One region of the Chromohalobacter canadensis genome, then DNA from elsewhere that is predicted to be linked to it. Evidence: predicted binding sites of a transcription regulator. Region 1 holds the regulator's gene; each other region holds the start of a gene.

Region 1 (4,137 bases):
CGTCGCGGTATGGCGCACGTGATCCAGCACTATGGTGCCGAGCACCAGCATGGCGACTGTCGTGCCGTCATGTCGCTCTGGTCGAAGTATTTCCTGGCCCTGACGACGTACACGGGCGTGGCGCATAACTTGCTGGCGGATCGGCAGTTGCCACTTGATCTTTCGCGTCTGGGAGTGGTGCTCGGCGAAGACATGCTTATCGACGCCCTGGTGGTCGAGGACACGTCCACGCCTCTGGCCGACACTCGAGCAGAAGCGCGTTTTTTGCCGCTGATACACGACACCTGGGGGCCCGCCATCACGTGCATGGCGCATAACAGCGGCATCGCGCCGCGTGCCCTGTGGAGTAACCTGGGGCAATACGTCGATTATCTCGTGGGCCAGTTGCACACCTTGCCGGCGGCCCAACACGCGGCGGAAGCCGGTGAGCAGCTGATGACGTTACGTAAATTGGCTGATGGCCAGCGCAATCCGCTTTTCCAGCCCGTTCGTCACTGCAAGAACGCCGAGGGCGATATCGAGCCCATCCGGCGCGTCTGTTGTATCCGCTACCTCCTCCCCGGCCTGGGCTATTGCGGTAACTGCCCGTTGGCGTGCCGCGAGAAGCCCGAAACACAGTCGCCGCGTCGCGTGGTCAACGGCTAATCCTTGCCCGCGTCCCCTGGTGGCAACATCGACTTGTCCACATGGGGATCGGCACTTCGCTTATCCACAGAACCTAGCTATTGCCCACGGCACGCCGTTCTTCGGGGGCTGCGCGCACGCGTGTGGCGGGGAAAACACAGCGGAACAGCGCACCTTGGCCGGGGTGGCTGTCGATGTCGAGATGCGCGTCGTGGCGTAGCAACACATGCTTGACGATCGCCAGGCCCAGGCCGGTGCCGCCGTTGGCGGCGCTGCGCCCCTTGTCGACGCGGTAGAAACGTTCGGTGAGGCGCGGCAGGTGCACGGGGTCGATGCCTTCGCCGTCGTCCTCGACCTCGACCGCAGCGCCCTCCTTCCAGGCCTTCCAGCGCAGCGTGACGGTGCTGCCCGCCGGTGTGTAACGCACGGCATTGAAGACCAGGTTGGAGATGGCACTACGCATCTCGCCTTCGTCACCCAGCAGGCAGTGGCCGGTGTGGATATCCAGAGCTATCTCGTGACTGCCCGCGCAGAGGTTGGCGGCATCGTCGCGAATGTTTTCCAGCAGCGTGGCCATGTCCAGCGGGGCCGGGTCATCGCGGGTCTGATCGGTTTCCAGCTTCGACAGCAGCAGCAGGTCCTCGACCAGGTTCTGCATGCGCTGGGTCTGTTCCTGCATCTGGCCGAGGCCGCGCTGCCAGCGTGATGGCAATTGGTCGGCCTGATCGAGATAGGTCTCGAGATAACCGGTCAACACGGTGAGCGGGGTGCGCAGTTCGTGGGAGACGTTGGCGACGAAATCGCGGCGCATTTCTTCCAGGCGATGCAGCCGCGAGATGTCACGAGCCATGACCAGGCGCTCGTTGTCGCCGAACAGTGTCACTTGGTATTGCAGGGTCACGTCATCGCGCAGGGGCGAGGCCAGAGTCAGCGGTTCGCGGTAATCGCGGGCGTTGAAATAAGCCACGAAGCGCGGGTCGCGCAGGAAATTGGTGATGTGCTGGCCGCGGTCGTGGGGAGACTGAAAGCCGAGCATCTGGGTCGCGGCGCTGTTCCACCACTCCAGGTCACCGTGACTGTCGAGCATGACGACAGCATCGCGCATTGCCTCGCAGGAGTCCTGCACGCGGCGGATGATATCGCGCAGGCGGGCCTGCGATTGCCGCTGAATCTTCTGATACTTGTAGAGGCGGTCGAACAGATCGCCCCAGACGCCAGCGCCGACCGGTGGCGCATGATGCGGATGATGGGTCAGCCAGACATACAGGGCGCGCAAATGGCGTAGATGTAGATAGACATAGAGGCCCAGACCGGCGGCCAGCCCCCAGCCGGGTGCGCCGAAGAGCCACCCGAGGACACCGAGACCGATGACGAGATACGCCAGACGCCACAGCTCATTGGTCCAATAGTACATGTGCGCTACTCCTTGGTGGAGAAGCGATAACCGGTGCCACGTACCGTCTGTATGAGGTGTTGGTGATCATCGCCGAGCGCCTTGCGCAGGCGGCGTATATGCACATCGACGGTGCGCTCCTCGACGTAGACATTGCCACCCCAGACCTGGTCGAGCAACTGGCTGCGGGTATAAGCGCGCTCTTGGTGCGTCATGAAGAACTGCAGAAGCCGATATTCGGTGGGGCCCACGTCCAGCGCCTCGCCATTGGCGCTGACCCGGTGACTGACAGGGTCGAGACGCAAGCCGTCGATCTCCACCGTATCCTCGACCCCAGTGGGCGTGGCGCGTCTCAGAACGGCCTTGAGGCGTGCCACTAGTTCCCGCGGCGAGAACGGCTTGGTGATGTAGTCATCGGCGCCGGCTTCCAGCCCCTGAATCTTGTTGTCTTCCTCGCTCTTGGCGGTGAGCAGGATGATCGGTAGCTCGGCGGTGACAGTATCGCGCTTGAGACGCCGCGCCAGTTCGATGCCGCTGGTGCCGGGCATCATCCAGTCCAGCAGCAACAGATCGGGCTGGTCGTCGACCACCATGGCGTGCGCCGTCTGGGCGTTGTCGGCTTCCAGCACGCGGTAGTCGGCCATTTCCAGCGCCACCGCGATCATTTCGCGGATGGACGCCTCGTCATCGACGATGAGCACGGTCTTGGCGGTCATGGGAATGGGCCTCTTGCGGATCGCGATGAAGCGAATTACTCATGAATGACATCGGCATGACGATTACAACGCGCTAATGTGACAACTTCATGACACATGACCTATAGCATAGGCCATAGCGACAGGGCTATGCCCGCGAAGGTCACCAGCCCGGCCCAGTGGTTGTTGAGGAAGGCGCGGAAGCAAGGATCGCGCTCGCGATGACGAATCAAATGGTGCTGAAAGACGAAGATCGCCCCCATCGCGGCCAGCCCCAGCCAGAAGAAACCGCCCAGCGCCAGACGCAAGCCGACCCAGGCGAGTAGCACCATGGTCAGGGCCTGCAACAGTCCGATCATCAGGCGATCGGCGTGGCCGAACAGTACTGCCGTGGACTTGATGCCGACCTTCAGGTCGTCATCGCGATCGACGATGGCGTATTCGGTGTCGTAGGCCACCGTCCAGGCGACATTGGCGGCAAGTAGCAACCACGCTTCGAGCGGTACCTGGCGTTGAATGGCCATGAAGGCCATGGGGATACCCCACGAGAAAGCCGCCCCCAGCACCACCTGTGGGAAATGTGTATAGCGCTTCATGAACGGATAGGTGGCCGCCAGCGCCAGCGCCGCGAACGACAGCAGCACGGTCGGCAGATTGGTCAGGCAGACCAGGCCGAAGGCAATCACCACCAGCACTGCGAATGTGGCCTTGGCTTCCTTCTCGGAGATGTGTCCGGTAGCCAATGGCCGGTCACGCGTACGCTTGACGTGGCCGTCGAAATGTCGGTCGGCGTAGTCGTTGACCACACAACCGGCGGCACGCATCACGTACACGCCGACGACGAAGATCAACAGCGTGCCACGCTCGGGCACGCCCTCGGCGGCCAGCCACAGTGCCCATAGCGTCGGCCACATCAGAAGCCAAGTACCGATGGGCCGGTCCAGGCGCGTCAGGCGCAGGAAATCCGGCACGCGGGCCAGGCCGGTGGGGCGCGCGGCGTCGGATGAATCGGCGGACATCGGGCTCTCCTGTAACAACGTGCCTGTGAAAAGCAACGTGCCTGTGAAAACGTGAGCGGCCAGCTTAGCGCGATGGCAACGCGAGGTCAGCGGCCATGGCGTCGAGAAAGAATTCCTGGACGAGAATCGACGTACGTCCCAGGCGCAGAATCGAACGACGTCCCCAGGGCGCGGCGCGACCGTGTGCCGTAATGAACGTGGGAGTCGGCGATCGAATGATCTCGATAGGGTCGCGTTCGAGGCCGGGTTGGCGAAACAGCCAGCTACCCAGCGAACGTGTTCCTAGCGACTGCAGTCGTGCGCCGTGAAGCGACGCCAGTGGGGCCACCGAGCGTGCCGCGACCCACGGTGTGTCGCCCAGCATCAGCATTACCTCGCGCCGCCAGATACGGGCTCGGGGGTCGAG
Region 2 (4,137 bases), 480 kb from region 1:
ATCAGGGAAAACGACTGGAAGGGGTGGTGCAGCAGGATGTCGTTCTGGGCGATCTGTGAGAACAGACTGACATCGCTCTTGACCTGACGTGGCAAGCCTGGCGTGGAGGCGCGATACAACAGGTCGGGGCGGTCGACGTCGCTGAGTACCGACATGAGCCGGGTCAGATTGACCGGGCCGGAGACGCGGTAGAGATCCGCCGCCTCGAGTTCGAACTGGGTGAGCAGGAAGCTCGCCAGCCGGTCGGGGCAATTATCGGCCACCTCGAGGCGCACGCCGCTACCGTAGCGTCGTGCCAGAAGCTCGCCGCGCAAGGCCGAGGCCAAGTCCGAGACGTCCTCGGGGTCGACGGCGAGATCGGCGTTGCGCGTCAGGCGGAACTGGTAGCAACCGTGCACCTGCATGCCGGGAAACACTTCCTGAGCGTGGGCGTGGATCATCGACGACAGGAACACGTATTCGGTATAACCGGTTTCGCTCAGTGCTTCGGGCAAGCGCATCAAGCGTGGCAGCGAGCGTGGCGCTGGCAGGATGGCAAGCCCTCCTTCACGACCGAAGGCATCGGTGCCTTCGAGCTCGACGATGAAGTTCAAGCTCTTGTTGACCAGGCGTGGAAACGGATGCGAAGGGTCGAGGCCGATGGGGCTGATCACCGGCATGATCTCCTCGGCGAAATACTCGCGTACCCAGTCGGCCTGGGCCTCGGACCACTGCGTGCGGCGACGGAAGCGCAGTCCCTGCTCCTCGAGTGCGGGGATCAGCGTCTCGTTGAGGATGCGGTATTGCCGCTCGACCTGCTCGTGGGCGATGCGCGAGATTTCGGTCAGTACCTGGCGTGGTGGCATACCATCGGCGCCGCTTTCCTCGCGGGCCAGGGCGATCTGATGCTTGAGGCCGGCCACGCGAATCTCGAAGAACTCGTCCAGATTCGAGGAGAAGATCAGCAGGAACATCAGCCGATTGAGCAGTGGATGCGAGGTATCCAGGGATTGCTCGAGCACGCGGATATTGAACTGCAGGTGCGAGAGCTCGCGGTTGAAGTACAGTGCCGGATCGTCAAGTTCGGCCTCTGGAAACGGCGCGGGTTTAGCATGAATACCCGTGCGCGTGCGGTTGACGCGAAGAGGTAGTGTTTCACCGGATTCCTGAGAGGTTGCATTGTCGCTACCGAGCGGAACATCGGAAGAGCGCGTGTCGTCCATCATGAGCTCCCTGTCGTCGCTGGTGACCAACCGCTGCCCGGCAGCCTGACATCCCTCTGTGACAATAATGTGACAGCGATGACCGGACAGTATGTTCAGTATACGCACGAAACAGAGAGTGACGCGTATCAACTCGCGGTGAGGACGGGCCAAACGTGACCCGTTTGTCGGAGATCAGCTTTCGTGGGGCGTCTCGTCCTCGGCGTCGTGCCGGCGGCGCGGCACCAGGCGGCCGAAGAGAATACCGACCTCGAACAGTAGCCACATGGGGATGGCGAGCAAGCTTTGGGAGACCACGTCCGGTGGCGTCATCATCATGCCGACAACGAAGCAGCCGACGAGCACATAAGGGCGCTTCTTGCCGAGACTCTCGACACTGGTCGCGCCGGTCCAGATCAGCAGGAAAGTGGCGATGGGAATTTCGAAGGCCGCACCAAAGGCGAAGAACAGCTTGAGCACGAAGTTGAGATACTGATTGATATCGGTCATTACCGTGACGTTCTCCGGCCCGGTGTGGACGAAAAAGTCGAACAGCAGGGGAAAGACCGCGAAATAGGCGAAGGCCACGCCACCGTAGAACAAGAAGATACTAGAGGCGAGCAGTGGAAATGCCAAACTCTTCTCGTGCCGGTAGAGGCCCGGTGCGATGAATGCCCAGGCCTGGTAGAGCACGAAGGGAACGGCGATGAACAAGGCCGTGAACAGCGTCAACTTGAAGGGCGCCAGGAAAGGTGATGCCACTTCAGTGGCGATCATCTGTGAGCCTTCAGGCAATAGCGCCATCAGCGGGTCAGCGACGAAGCTGTAGATGTCGTTGGAGAAAGCGTAAAGCGCCGCGAAGATAACGACGATCACCGCCACCGCCTTGACCAGCCGCGAGCGCAGCTCGATCAGGTGTTCGATCAAGGGTGTCTGGGCGTGCTCCTCCGGTTCGCGAGGCGATGTATCGCTCATGGGGTGTTGGAATCCTTGGCGGATGAGGCTGCCGGGTCCTCGGGCGTTTCCCGTGAGGTGGTGGTTGGCCGAGGCGTTGCCTGCGCATCATCGGCGGGTTGGGACGTTGCCGACGTCGTATGCGACCGAGGTTGTTCGGCACCGGCCTGGGCAGGCGGTTTATCGCCATGTCGCTCGACCCCGTCACGGACCTTGTGCAGACCGGCGTCGAGCTTGCGTTGCTGCTCATTGAGTTTCTGGCGCAGATCCTCGGCTTCCAACTGAGCGTTGATTTCGCGCTGCATGCCGGACACCGTGCGTTTGATCTTGCCCACCCATAACCCCACGGTGCGGGCGGCCGTAGGCAGCCGTTCGGGGCCCAGCACGAGCAGGCCCACGATGCCAATGAGCATTAGCTCAAGAAAGCCCATATCGAACATGGCGGCTTATTTCCGTTCGGGCTTTTCGTCAGCCTCGGACGACTGCTGCGCTTTCGACGACGTGTCGAGCGTTTCGTCGTTGGCGTCATGGGCGACGCGTTGCTGATTGGCGTCTTCGCCGTCTTGCTTCTTGTCCTGTTCTTCTTCGCCGACCGCACTCTTGAAGCCTTTCACGGCGCCACCCAGGTCGCTGCCGAGATTGCGCAGCTTCTTGGTGCCGAAGATCAGAATGACGATGCCGAGAACGATCAGCAGCTGCCAGATACTGATTCCACCTAACATGGAAGATCTCCTTCATGCTCGGATATGGCCGAGCCGATTAGGGTGATTGTCGTGCCGCCTTCTCGTCCAGGCCGGAGACGCCAAAGCGGCGGGCCAGCTCGTCCAACACGGCTTGGTGGTCGATGTCCAGATGCGAAAGCATCACCAGGCTATGAAACCACAGGTCGGCCGTTTCGGCGACCACTGCCTGACGTGTCGCATCGTCGCCATGCTCGGCATCCTTGGCGGCCAGCAGGGTCTCGGTGGCTTCCTCGCCGACCTTTTCCAGAATCTTGTTGAGTCCCTTGGCGTGGAGCTTGGCAACATAGGAGCTATCCGGGTCGGCGTGGCGACGCGCGGCCAAGACATCCGCTAACTGGTCAAGCGTATCACTCATGATATGACGATCCCGTTATCGTATGGCGATGGGTGGATGATAAGCAAGATGGCGCGTGGCGTGAGGGCACGTCAACGCCACGCGATCAGTAACAGACCGAGCGTGGCGGCGACCAGCACCGGCCAGGGTTGGCTGTGCGCCCATTCCCAGAGGGGTTGCCAGGCCAGTGCCACGGCGATCAGCAAGGCACCGAAACGCAGACGCCGCGCGCGCGCCCCGGCACCGCGCAAGCGCCGCTGGAAGGCATTGAGCGCCTCGGTTTGCTGGCGCTGCTGGCGGTGGCTGTCTTCGCTGCGGGCCAGTGCCTGATGCGCCAGTACCGGTAGTTCGGGCAATTGCCGCGAAAGTTCCGGGGCGTGCTTGGTCAGAGCGTCCCAGAAGCCGCGTGGCCCGGCTCGCTCCTTCATCCACTGCTCTAGGTAAGGCTTGGCTGTGCTCCACAAGTCCAGGTCCGGGTACAGCTGGCGACCCAGCCCTTCGATGTTGAGTAGCGTTTTCTGCAACAACACCAGTTGTGGTTGGACTTCCATGTTGAAGCGGCGCGCGGTCTGGAACAGCCCCAGCAGCACCTGGCCGAAGGAAATGTCCTTGAGCGGTTTCTCGAGGATCGGCTCGCATACTGCGCGAATGGCGGCGGCGAACTCGTTGGCGCGAGTGTCCTCGCCGACCCAGCCCGATTCGATGTGCAATACGGCGACTTCGTAGTAGTCCTGGCGGAAGAAGGCGAGCAGGTTGCGGGCCAGGTAATCCTGGTCCTCGCGGGTCAGACTGCCGACGATCCCGCAATCGATGGCGATGTACTGCGGGTCGTGCGGATTGTCGGCGGATACGAAGATATTGCCGGGATGCATGTCGGCATGGAAGAAATTATCGCGAAACACCTGGGTGAAGAAGATCTCCACAC
Region 3 (4,137 bases), 1.2 Mb from region 1:
GCCCTGCTCGGCCATCATCGCGCGTAGACGTTTGAGGCGCCCGCCGCGCAGTTGTACCGGGTCGAAGGCGGTGGGAATGCTGTCGCCGTTAGCCATGGGGGCGGAAGGTACGACCGGGATAGCGTTGGGTTCGTTGTCGGTCAGGTTTTCGAAGTCGACGATGCTCATGATCAAGCTCTCTATGTCTATCTTTATAGGGCCGCGAAGGCGTCTTGTTAGGGGCGGCAAGCGCAGGTACGTTTCGGACAGCGCCTAGTCGGCTAGGCTATCGCTGCGCTGCATGCCCTCTTCCAGCAGACGCTCGTGAACCGGCGCCATGCGCCCGAAGATGCGCTTGGCGCGCTCGGGGCGGCCGATGAAACCCGGCTCCTTGGCGTAGGCGAAGATCACGGTGTGGCGCTCGCGGTCGCCTTCCACCGGGGTCACGCGGTGCAGCGAATAGCGGCCGAAGAAGACCTGCAGGTCGCCCGGCTGGAGATCCAGCGACTTGATCTGCGAACGGTCGCCGTCGATGACCTTTTCCACCCCTTCGAAGTTCTCGCCCTCGGGGCTGCGGATGCCCGGCGCGTACTCGAACCGACCGCCGCCGTGGGACTGGCGCGTCATCATGGTGACGATGAATTCGTTGGTGTCGTAGTGCCACGGATGCTGGCAGCCCTCGCGCAGCACGTTGACGACCAGGTCGGCCAGCGGATCGGCGTACTGGTGAATCTCTTCCATGCCCACCACGCTGGCGATGAAGCGCTGGAAGCCGGGGTCGGAGTAGACCTGACGAATGATGGTGTCGGCGTCGATGCGGTCCCCGGCGACGAAGCCGTTGGTGCGGTCGCCGAAGCGGTTCTTGGGATGCGAGGCCGGCAGGCTGGGGTCGCCGTCGCTGTTGTAGGGATTGGTCTCGGTCTGGTTGTAATGCGCTTCCGGCGAGAGTCGCTCGGTTTCGCGTTCCAGCCGTGTCAGGGCCTCGTCGGGCACGAAGCCCTTGAGTACCACGCAGCCGTCCTGACCGAGCTGGGCACGGCACTCTTCGATAAGGGCGCGGCCGCGCTCGCCGTCCAGCTGGTCGATGGGATAGCGCTCGAGATCGATCAGACCGTGAAGTGCGTTGTCGTTTGCCTGCATGGCGTTGGCTGACATGCGGATCTGCTCCTGACTTTTTCCAATAACGTATGGACAGGGTAGAGAGGCAGGTTCAATAATAGAAATGAATGGTTAAGATCAAAAAGATTGCAAAGGCTCATAGATCATGGACACCGACCTGCTCCGCGCCTTCGTCACCGTCGCCGAGTGCGAGGGCTTTAGCGCCGCCGGCAAGGTGCTGCATCGCACGCAGTCGGCGGTCAGCCTGCAGATCAAGCGGCTCGAGGATCAGATGGGCGAGTCGCTGTTCGAGCGCACCAGCCGCAGCGTCATGCTGACCCCTTCGGGCGGGCGCTTGCTGCCCTACGCCCGGCATATCCTCAAGCTTCAGGACGAGGCACGGCGGGTGATGGGGGTGGACCGCCAGGGCGAGCTGATCCGCCTGGGCACCTCCGAGGAACAGGCGAGTACCTACCTGCCCGAGCTACTGCCGCGTTTCGCCGCTCACTTTCCCGAGGTGCGCCTCGAAGTGAGCTGCAGCATCAGCGGCTCGTTGGTGCATGACTTCCAGGAGGGGCTTCTGGATGTCGCGCTGGTGGTGCGCCATGGCCCCACGCAGACCGGTCGCCTGCTGGGCCGCGAGCCTATGGTGTGGGTGGTAGCCGAGGACCGCGCCATCGACGACTGGGAGATTCTGCCCCTGGCGCTGAACCCCGAGGGCTGCATTTTCCGCGCTCATGCGTTCGCCGCGCTGGGGCCCACCGAGCGGCGCTGGGACGTGCGCTATTCCAGCCGCTCCCCCACCGGCATCAATCTGCCGGTACAGGCCGGGCTGGCCGCCACGGTCAAGACCCCGCGCAGCGTCCCCGAGGGCTGTCGCATCGTCGGCGAGGAAGAAGGTTTGCCGCCGCTCGGGCACGTCGAGATCGAAATGCACCGCACGCCGGGCCACTCCAGCGACGCCTTCGTCGCCTTCTGCGACGAGCTGGAGAGCATCGTCACCGCGACCGACTCGCTGGAGTCGCTGGAATACGTGGCCGCAGAAGGCTGAACGCAACACGGCGCCCCGAAGGGCGCCGTTGGCGTTTGAGAGCCTCGTGGGCCAAAGACGACGGCAATTTCTGCTCACGGCGCTCACTATGAAAAGCCACTCAGGACGGTGTCACGCACGTGTCATCGTTCGTTGCATAGGCTGAGACCTCATCCCTCACACAACAACGCGAGGTCTCATGAATATCATCTCCCCTTTCCTGATCGCCGCCAGCTTACTGTTCACCGCGTCCGCCCAGGCGCAGCCGAACGTCTTCGACTATCCGCAACCCGATGACGCACCGGCCAGCTTCCATGTGGTCAACGAGATTCCCGCCGGGAGCTTCACCAAGTACGAGATCAATGCCGAGCACGGCCAGTTGATCGTCGACCGTTATGTCTCGATGCCGGTCCGCTATCCCGCCAACTACGGCTCCATCACCAGCTCGGCGGGTGGCGATGGCGACCCGCTGGACGCGATGGTGCTCACCCGTGACAGCATCTATCCCGGCGCCGTGATCGAGGTCCGGGCCATCGGCGTGCTGCGGATGGTCGACGACGGCGAAGCCGACGACAAGATCATCGCCGTCCCCACCGACGCCGTGGATCCCAGCTACGCCGATATCGAGGGCATCGAGGATCTCCCGGCCATGCAGACCGAGCGGCTCAATGCCTTCTTCCGCGTTTACAAGGACCTGCCGGAAGGCGGCGATATCGAATTGAACGGCTTCGGGGATGCCGGCGAGGCGCGTGACATCCTCTCCCAAGCCTTCGACGCCTACCAAGCCCAGCAGTAACGAAGGGCGGCCCTGGAAGACCAACGGCGCCCCGCGGGGCGCCGTTGGCGTTTGGCTAGCATGGATATTCCAGAGTGCTCGAAGGGTGCTGCTCGACATTCCCTCTCGACACTCTCTACTCGACACGCCTTCTCAGCGACTTTCTACAAGTCGATGCCCAACAACTTGGCGCCGTAGCCCCACAGCAATACTGTCACAGCTAGCAACGCCTCGAGTACCAGCACGCCGATACCCAGCGTCGAGCCGGTGACGATGAAACCCTCTTCCGCGCCGATGTCGAGGAAGTTGGGAATACCCAGATACAGCAGATAGGCGCTATAGCAGAGCCCGATGATGGTCGCCAGCATGCACAGCCAGACCAATGGATAGAGGGCGACGACGCCGCCGACGAACATCGGCGTGGCGACGTAGCCGGCGAAGATGATGCAGCGTCGACGACTCGGGGGACTGGAATAACGCTGCGCCATCCAGTGGATTACCGAGCCCATGAAGCCCACCGCCAGCAGGATCGCCACATAGAAGGCGACCCCCGCGAAGAAGGCGTCCAGATAGTTGAGTTGGATGGTATGCCCACCACCGAAATCCCAGCCGACCTGGGTGGTACCAATGAACGCACACACCACCGGGATCAGTGCCATTACCAGAACATGGTGACTGTAGAGGTGGATGATGGTCTCCCTTTCGTCGTGGATCTGCTTCCATTCACGATTCGGGTGCGCCAAGAGTCCCCAGACATGCGTGAGCATAGAAAACACCTCCTCCATCGCCGATATGCGTATCACGTCGCGGCCCACGTAATGATTCGATGCGCCGCGACGTTTTTATCAGTGTAGTCAGTATTTTGGTCAGTAATATCAGATTTACCGATTGAAACGGCATACACATTAAAAAGCGACACTCATGGCGAGTGTCGCTTTGTGGTCGCTGTACTTCAGGCGAAAAGCGGGTAGTGCGTTACTTGAGGCGTTCGAACACCGTGGCCACGCCCTGGCCCATACCGATGCACATGGTCGCCAGGCCCAAGGTGGTGTCCTGCTGGCGCATGACGTTGAGCAGCGTGGTGCAGATACGCGCACCGGAGCAGCCCAGCGGGTGCCCCAGCGCGATGGCGCCGCCGTTCAGGTTAACGACATCGTCCATGCGCTCGCGCAGGCCGAGGTCCTTGAGCACTGGGATCGACTGCGCGGCGAAGGCTTCGTTGAGCTCGACGGTCTGGATGTCGTCGATGCTAAGG
Region 4 (4,137 bases), 1.4 Mb from region 1:
TCGCGCAACTCTGTAGGTACCAGATTGAGCATGTCCTCGGTGGAACGAATTACCACCGGTACGATAATGACCGTTAGCGCCGCGATACCAGCCCAGCCAGAGAAATGCCCCATGGGTAGCACCAGCACCGCGTAGACGAAAAGGCCGATGATGATGGAGGGTGCGGAGAGCAGCACGTCATTGATGAAGCGCACCGCCCGGGCCAACCGCGACTTGCCGCCATATTCCGCCAGCCACGTACCTGCCGCGACACCGACCAGCGTACCGATTGCCGTGGCCGCAGAGGTGAGTATCAAGGAGCCGAGAATGGCATTGCCCAGGCCACCATCGCGCATACGCGTGCGCTCGAAGAAGACATCCAAGGACAGCGCGGACACCCCCTTGACCATCAAGGTGCCCAGAATCAATACCAACCAAGCGAGCCCGAAAAAAGCGGCCAGTAGGCATAGCACCATGGCACAGCGGTTGACGAAACGTCGGCGCCGATACAGCGCGCTCGTATAGTGACGCAAGATATTCTCCCTGTATCAGGCCGCGCGCCGCTCGATACGATTGAGCATGTATCGCGCGGTTGCCAACACGGCAAAAGTAATCAGAAATAGCACCAGCCCTAGCGCCAGCAAAGCAGAACGCTGTGCGCCATCGGCTTCAGGAAATTGATTGGCGATCAAGGCAGCGATCGAGGTGCCCTGCCCCGTGATGGTGGGATGAAAAAACAAGTTGTTGCCGATGACGAAGGTCACGGCCATGGTCTCGCCCAATGCGCGACCGAGGCCTAAAACGACGCCTCCCATCATGCCGTGACGCACGGTAGGGAAAATCACTCCTCGTACGACTTCCCATGTCGTGCACCCCAGTCCGTAGGCCGACTCCCGCGTTATAGGTGGCACCGTGAGCATCACGTCACGGCTGATGGCGGTAATGAAAGGTATGATCATGATCGCCAGTACCAAGCCGGCTGTGGCCAGCCCCGAGCCAGCCGGAAACAAATCCGGAAAGATGTGGTTGAGAAAAGGCGCCAGCATTTCGACGCCCCACATGCCATAGATGATCGATGGAATTCCCGCCAATAGCTCCACGGTAATGCCCAGCGGACGGCGGAGTATCTCCGGGCACTTTTCGGTCAAAAAGATGGCGATGCCAAACGAGACAGGAACCGCGATCGCCACAGCGATCAAAGATGTCACCAAGGTGCCGTAGATCGCTGGCAAGGCACCGAATATCTCCATGTTGGCAGCCCAACGGTCGCCGGTCAGGAAATCGACCGCATGCGCGGACAACGTATCCCAACTCGAGACGCACAAAGAGACAAGTATGGCGCCCAGCAGCAATAACACGGCCAAGGCAAATGCTTGTGTCGAACGCTCGAACGCTCGATCGATCAGCGCATTACGCTTGAGAATGCGTATTTCCTTGTCGCTGGCACCGGGAAACGCAAACCGAGACGAGGCAAGGCGCTTGGTGGAAACGTGCATGATATCTCACCGCGTTGACATAACAGGCACCGGCCGCGGATTGCCCGCGACCGGTTTCGACATGGGAGAGACGGTTCCTGGCTTACGGCCAGATCGACTCACCCTGCGGTCCTTCGATATCACCCCAGCTATCGCGAACCTGATCGGCCACGTTCTCAGGCATGGGCACATAGTCGAGCTCGTTGGCTGCGTCGCCGCCGTTGGCATACGCCCAGTCGAAGAATTCCAGCACGCGCTTGGCTGCGGCCGGATCTTCCACCTGCTTATGCATGAGGATGAAAGACGCGCCGGTAATCGGCCAGCTGTCTGCGCCAACCTGATCGGTCAGCACCAGATAGAACCCGGGCGCGTTGCTCCAATCGGCATTGGCTGCAGCGGCCTTGAAGCTATCGCTGCTGGGCTCGACGTATTCACCGTCATGATTGCGCAAACGGATGTGATCAAGATCGTTCTGCTTGGCATAAGCGAACTCGACATAACCAATCGCCCCTTCGGTCTCGGCGACTTGCTTGGCGACCCCCGCATTGGCCTTGGCGCCTACGCCAGCCGGCCAAGCCACTGACTTCCCTTCACCGATAGTGTCGGCAAATTCATCGTTCACTTGCGATAAGTAGTGCGTGAACAGGAAGTTGGTACCCGAGCCTTCGGCTCGATACACCGGCGTAATCGCCGTATCGGGTAGATCGACATCGGGATTGAGGTCGGCAATCGCCGCATCGTCCCAATGCGTGATTTTCCCGGCATAGATATCCGCCAGGGTCTCGCCATCGAGTTTCAGTGAATTTTTCTCGGTGCCCGGCAGGTTAAGTACCGGCACGACACCGCCCATGATCATCGGCCACTGCATCAGCCCATGCTCGTCGAGCTCATCTTTCTTGAGGGGGGCATCACTGGCACCGAAGGTCACGGTCTTGGCGGTTATCTGCTTGATGCCACCACCGGAACCGATGGCCTGATAATTGAGGCCGATGCCCTTGGCGTCCTGATAATCGTCCGCCCACTGGGAATATACCGGGTACGGGAACGTAGCGCCGGCGCCCGTCATGGTCTCCTGCGCGCTTGCCTGAATGCCGTGAAGTGCCAATATACCAGCAAGCAATGCTGAACAACTCGTCTTTAACATGGTTACGTCCCATTATTCGTCATGTGAAGGAGTGGTAACGACGTTGCGAAGGTTGCTAACACTCTCAGTGCTAAACATTAGCTCGCATATATTTCATATATATGTCATTTCCGTGATAATGACTCTCCCCGGAGAGTCAGATCCATACGCACAAAAAAGGGCGCCGAAGCGCCCTGCAAAGTCATTCGCGTTGTCAGGCATTAGCCATAACGACCGGTAATGTAGTCTTCCGCCTTCTTGGTATGCGGGTTGGAAAACATCTGCTTGGTGGCGTTGTACTCGATCATTTCGCCGAGGTGGAAAAACGCCGTGTAATCCGCCACGCGTGCCGCCTGTTGCATGTTGTGGGTAACAGTGACGATGGTGAAGTCCTGCTTCAGCTTGTCCATCAAGTCTTCGATGGTCGCCGTGGAGATGGGGTCGAGCGCCGAGGTCGGCTCGTCCATCAGGATCACATCCGGTTGTACGGCGATCGCACGCGCGATGCACAAACGCTGCTGTTGACCACCGGATAGCGAGGTCCCCGGCTCATGTAACTTGTCCTTGACCTCGCTCCAAAGTCCCGCGTCGCGCAGCGCGCGCTCCACCAGCTCGTCCTGATCGGCCTTGCGGCTGACCATGTCGTGCATGCGCGGCGCATAGGCGACGTTTTCATAGATCGACTTGGGAAACGGGTTGGGCTTTTGAAACACCATGCCCACACGGCGACGAAGTGCCACCTCATCCATGCCACGGGCATTGACGTCGTGGCCATCCATTTCCACCAGCCCCTTGATACTCACCGTGCTGATCAAGTCGTTCATGCGATTGAGACAACGCAGGAAGGTCGACTTACCGCATCCCGAAGGACCGATCAACGCGGTGACGGTATTGGCGAAGATATCGATACTGATGTCGGTGAGCGCCTGGTGGTTGCCATACCACAGGTTGAGATCGCGCACCCGGACGCTCAGGTTTTCCTCGACGTTTTCGTTACGCGTTACCGGCTGTCCCTTGTCGGGTGTCGGCGCCTCGCTGTATGGGCCGCGCACGGCACCCTCGGATGCCGTGGACGAGTCTTGCTGGGTCTGAAAGTTTTGCAGGGTCGTGTCGTTCATGGCGATGATGTCCTGTCGGAAGTCGCTTACCAGCGGCGTTCGAATTTGTTGCGTAGCCAGACGGCGAGAGCGTTAAGGAAGATCAGCACCGCCAAAAGCACCAGGATGCCGCCCGCCGTTTTCTCGGCAAAGGCACTATTCGGCTCGCTGGCCCAGGTGAAGATCTGCGCCGGCATTACCGTCGAGGCGTCTGTGATCGATACCGAGGCGTCGGGGATGAAGGCCACCATACCCACGATGATCAACGGTGCGGTCTCCCCCATGGCTTGCGCCAGGCCGATGATCGAGCCGGTCAGGATGCCCGGCAGCGACACCGGCAGTACGTGATCGCGTACGACCTGCCAGCGCGAGCAGCCCACCCCGAAGGCAGCGTGACGAATGCTATCCGGCACACTGCGCAAGGCCGCACGTGTCGAGATGATGATCACCGGCAGCGTCATCA

Evidence for each region. Region 1 encodes PhoB, which activates phosphate uptake and scavenging genes when phosphate is short. Its sites were predicted from a motif close to TGTCATANNNNTGTCANA; they were not measured.
Region 2: the regulator PhoB is predicted to act here: its motif matches at 1,260-1,277, upstream of ppk1 (polyphosphate kinase 1).
Region 3: the regulator PhoB is predicted to act here: its motif matches at 2,238-2,255, upstream of SR908_RS02695 (inorganic diphosphatase).
Region 4: the regulator PhoB is predicted to act here: its motif matches at 2,690-2,707, upstream of pstS (phosphate ABC transporter substrate-binding protein PstS).

What each region holds. Positions count from the first base shown of each region.
Region 1 covers NZ_CP140151.1:1,716,030-1,720,166, reverse strand. The annotation lists gene fhuF (siderophore-iron reductase FhuF) at 1-645, shown strand, start outside; gene phoR (phosphate regulon sensor histidine kinase PhoR) at 719-2,038, opposite strand; gene phoB (phosphate regulon transcriptional regulator PhoB) at 2,044-2,733, opposite strand; gene ubiA (4-hydroxybenzoate octaprenyltransferase) at 2,835-3,731, opposite strand; gene SR908_RS08195 (chorismate--pyruvate lyase family protein) at 3,796-4,137, opposite strand, start outside.
Region 2 covers NZ_CP140151.1:2,191,175-2,195,311, forward strand. The annotation lists gene ppk1 (polyphosphate kinase 1) at 1-1,202, opposite strand, end outside; gene tatC (twin-arginine translocase subunit TatC) at 1,377-2,156, opposite strand; gene tatB (Sec-independent protein translocase protein TatB) at 2,153-2,575, opposite strand; gene tatA (Sec-independent protein translocase subunit TatA) at 2,582-2,857, opposite strand; gene SR908_RS10490 (phosphoribosyl-ATP diphosphatase) at 2,895-3,233, opposite strand; gene ubiB (ubiquinone biosynthesis regulatory protein kinase UbiB) at 3,305-4,137, opposite strand, start outside.
Region 3 covers NZ_CP140151.1:545,592-549,728, forward strand. The annotation lists gene SR908_RS02680 (M24 family metallopeptidase) at 1-168, opposite strand, end outside; gene SR908_RS02685 (HalD/BesD family halogenase) at 253-1,134, opposite strand; gene SR908_RS02690 (LysR family transcriptional regulator) at 1,244-2,128, shown strand; gene SR908_RS02695 (inorganic diphosphatase) at 2,307-2,903, shown strand; gene SR908_RS02700 (Yip1 family protein) at 3,047-3,649, opposite strand; gene fadA (acetyl-CoA C-acyltransferase FadA) at 3,858-4,137, opposite strand, start outside.
Region 4 covers NZ_CP140151.1:3,165,273-3,169,409, reverse strand. The annotation lists gene pstA (phosphate ABC transporter permease PstA) at 1-512, opposite strand, end outside; gene pstC (phosphate ABC transporter permease subunit PstC) at 528-1,475, opposite strand; gene pstS (phosphate ABC transporter substrate-binding protein PstS) at 1,558-2,598, opposite strand; gene pstB (phosphate ABC transporter ATP-binding protein PstB) at 2,799-3,695, opposite strand; gene pstA (phosphate ABC transporter permease PstA) at 3,722-4,137, opposite strand, start outside.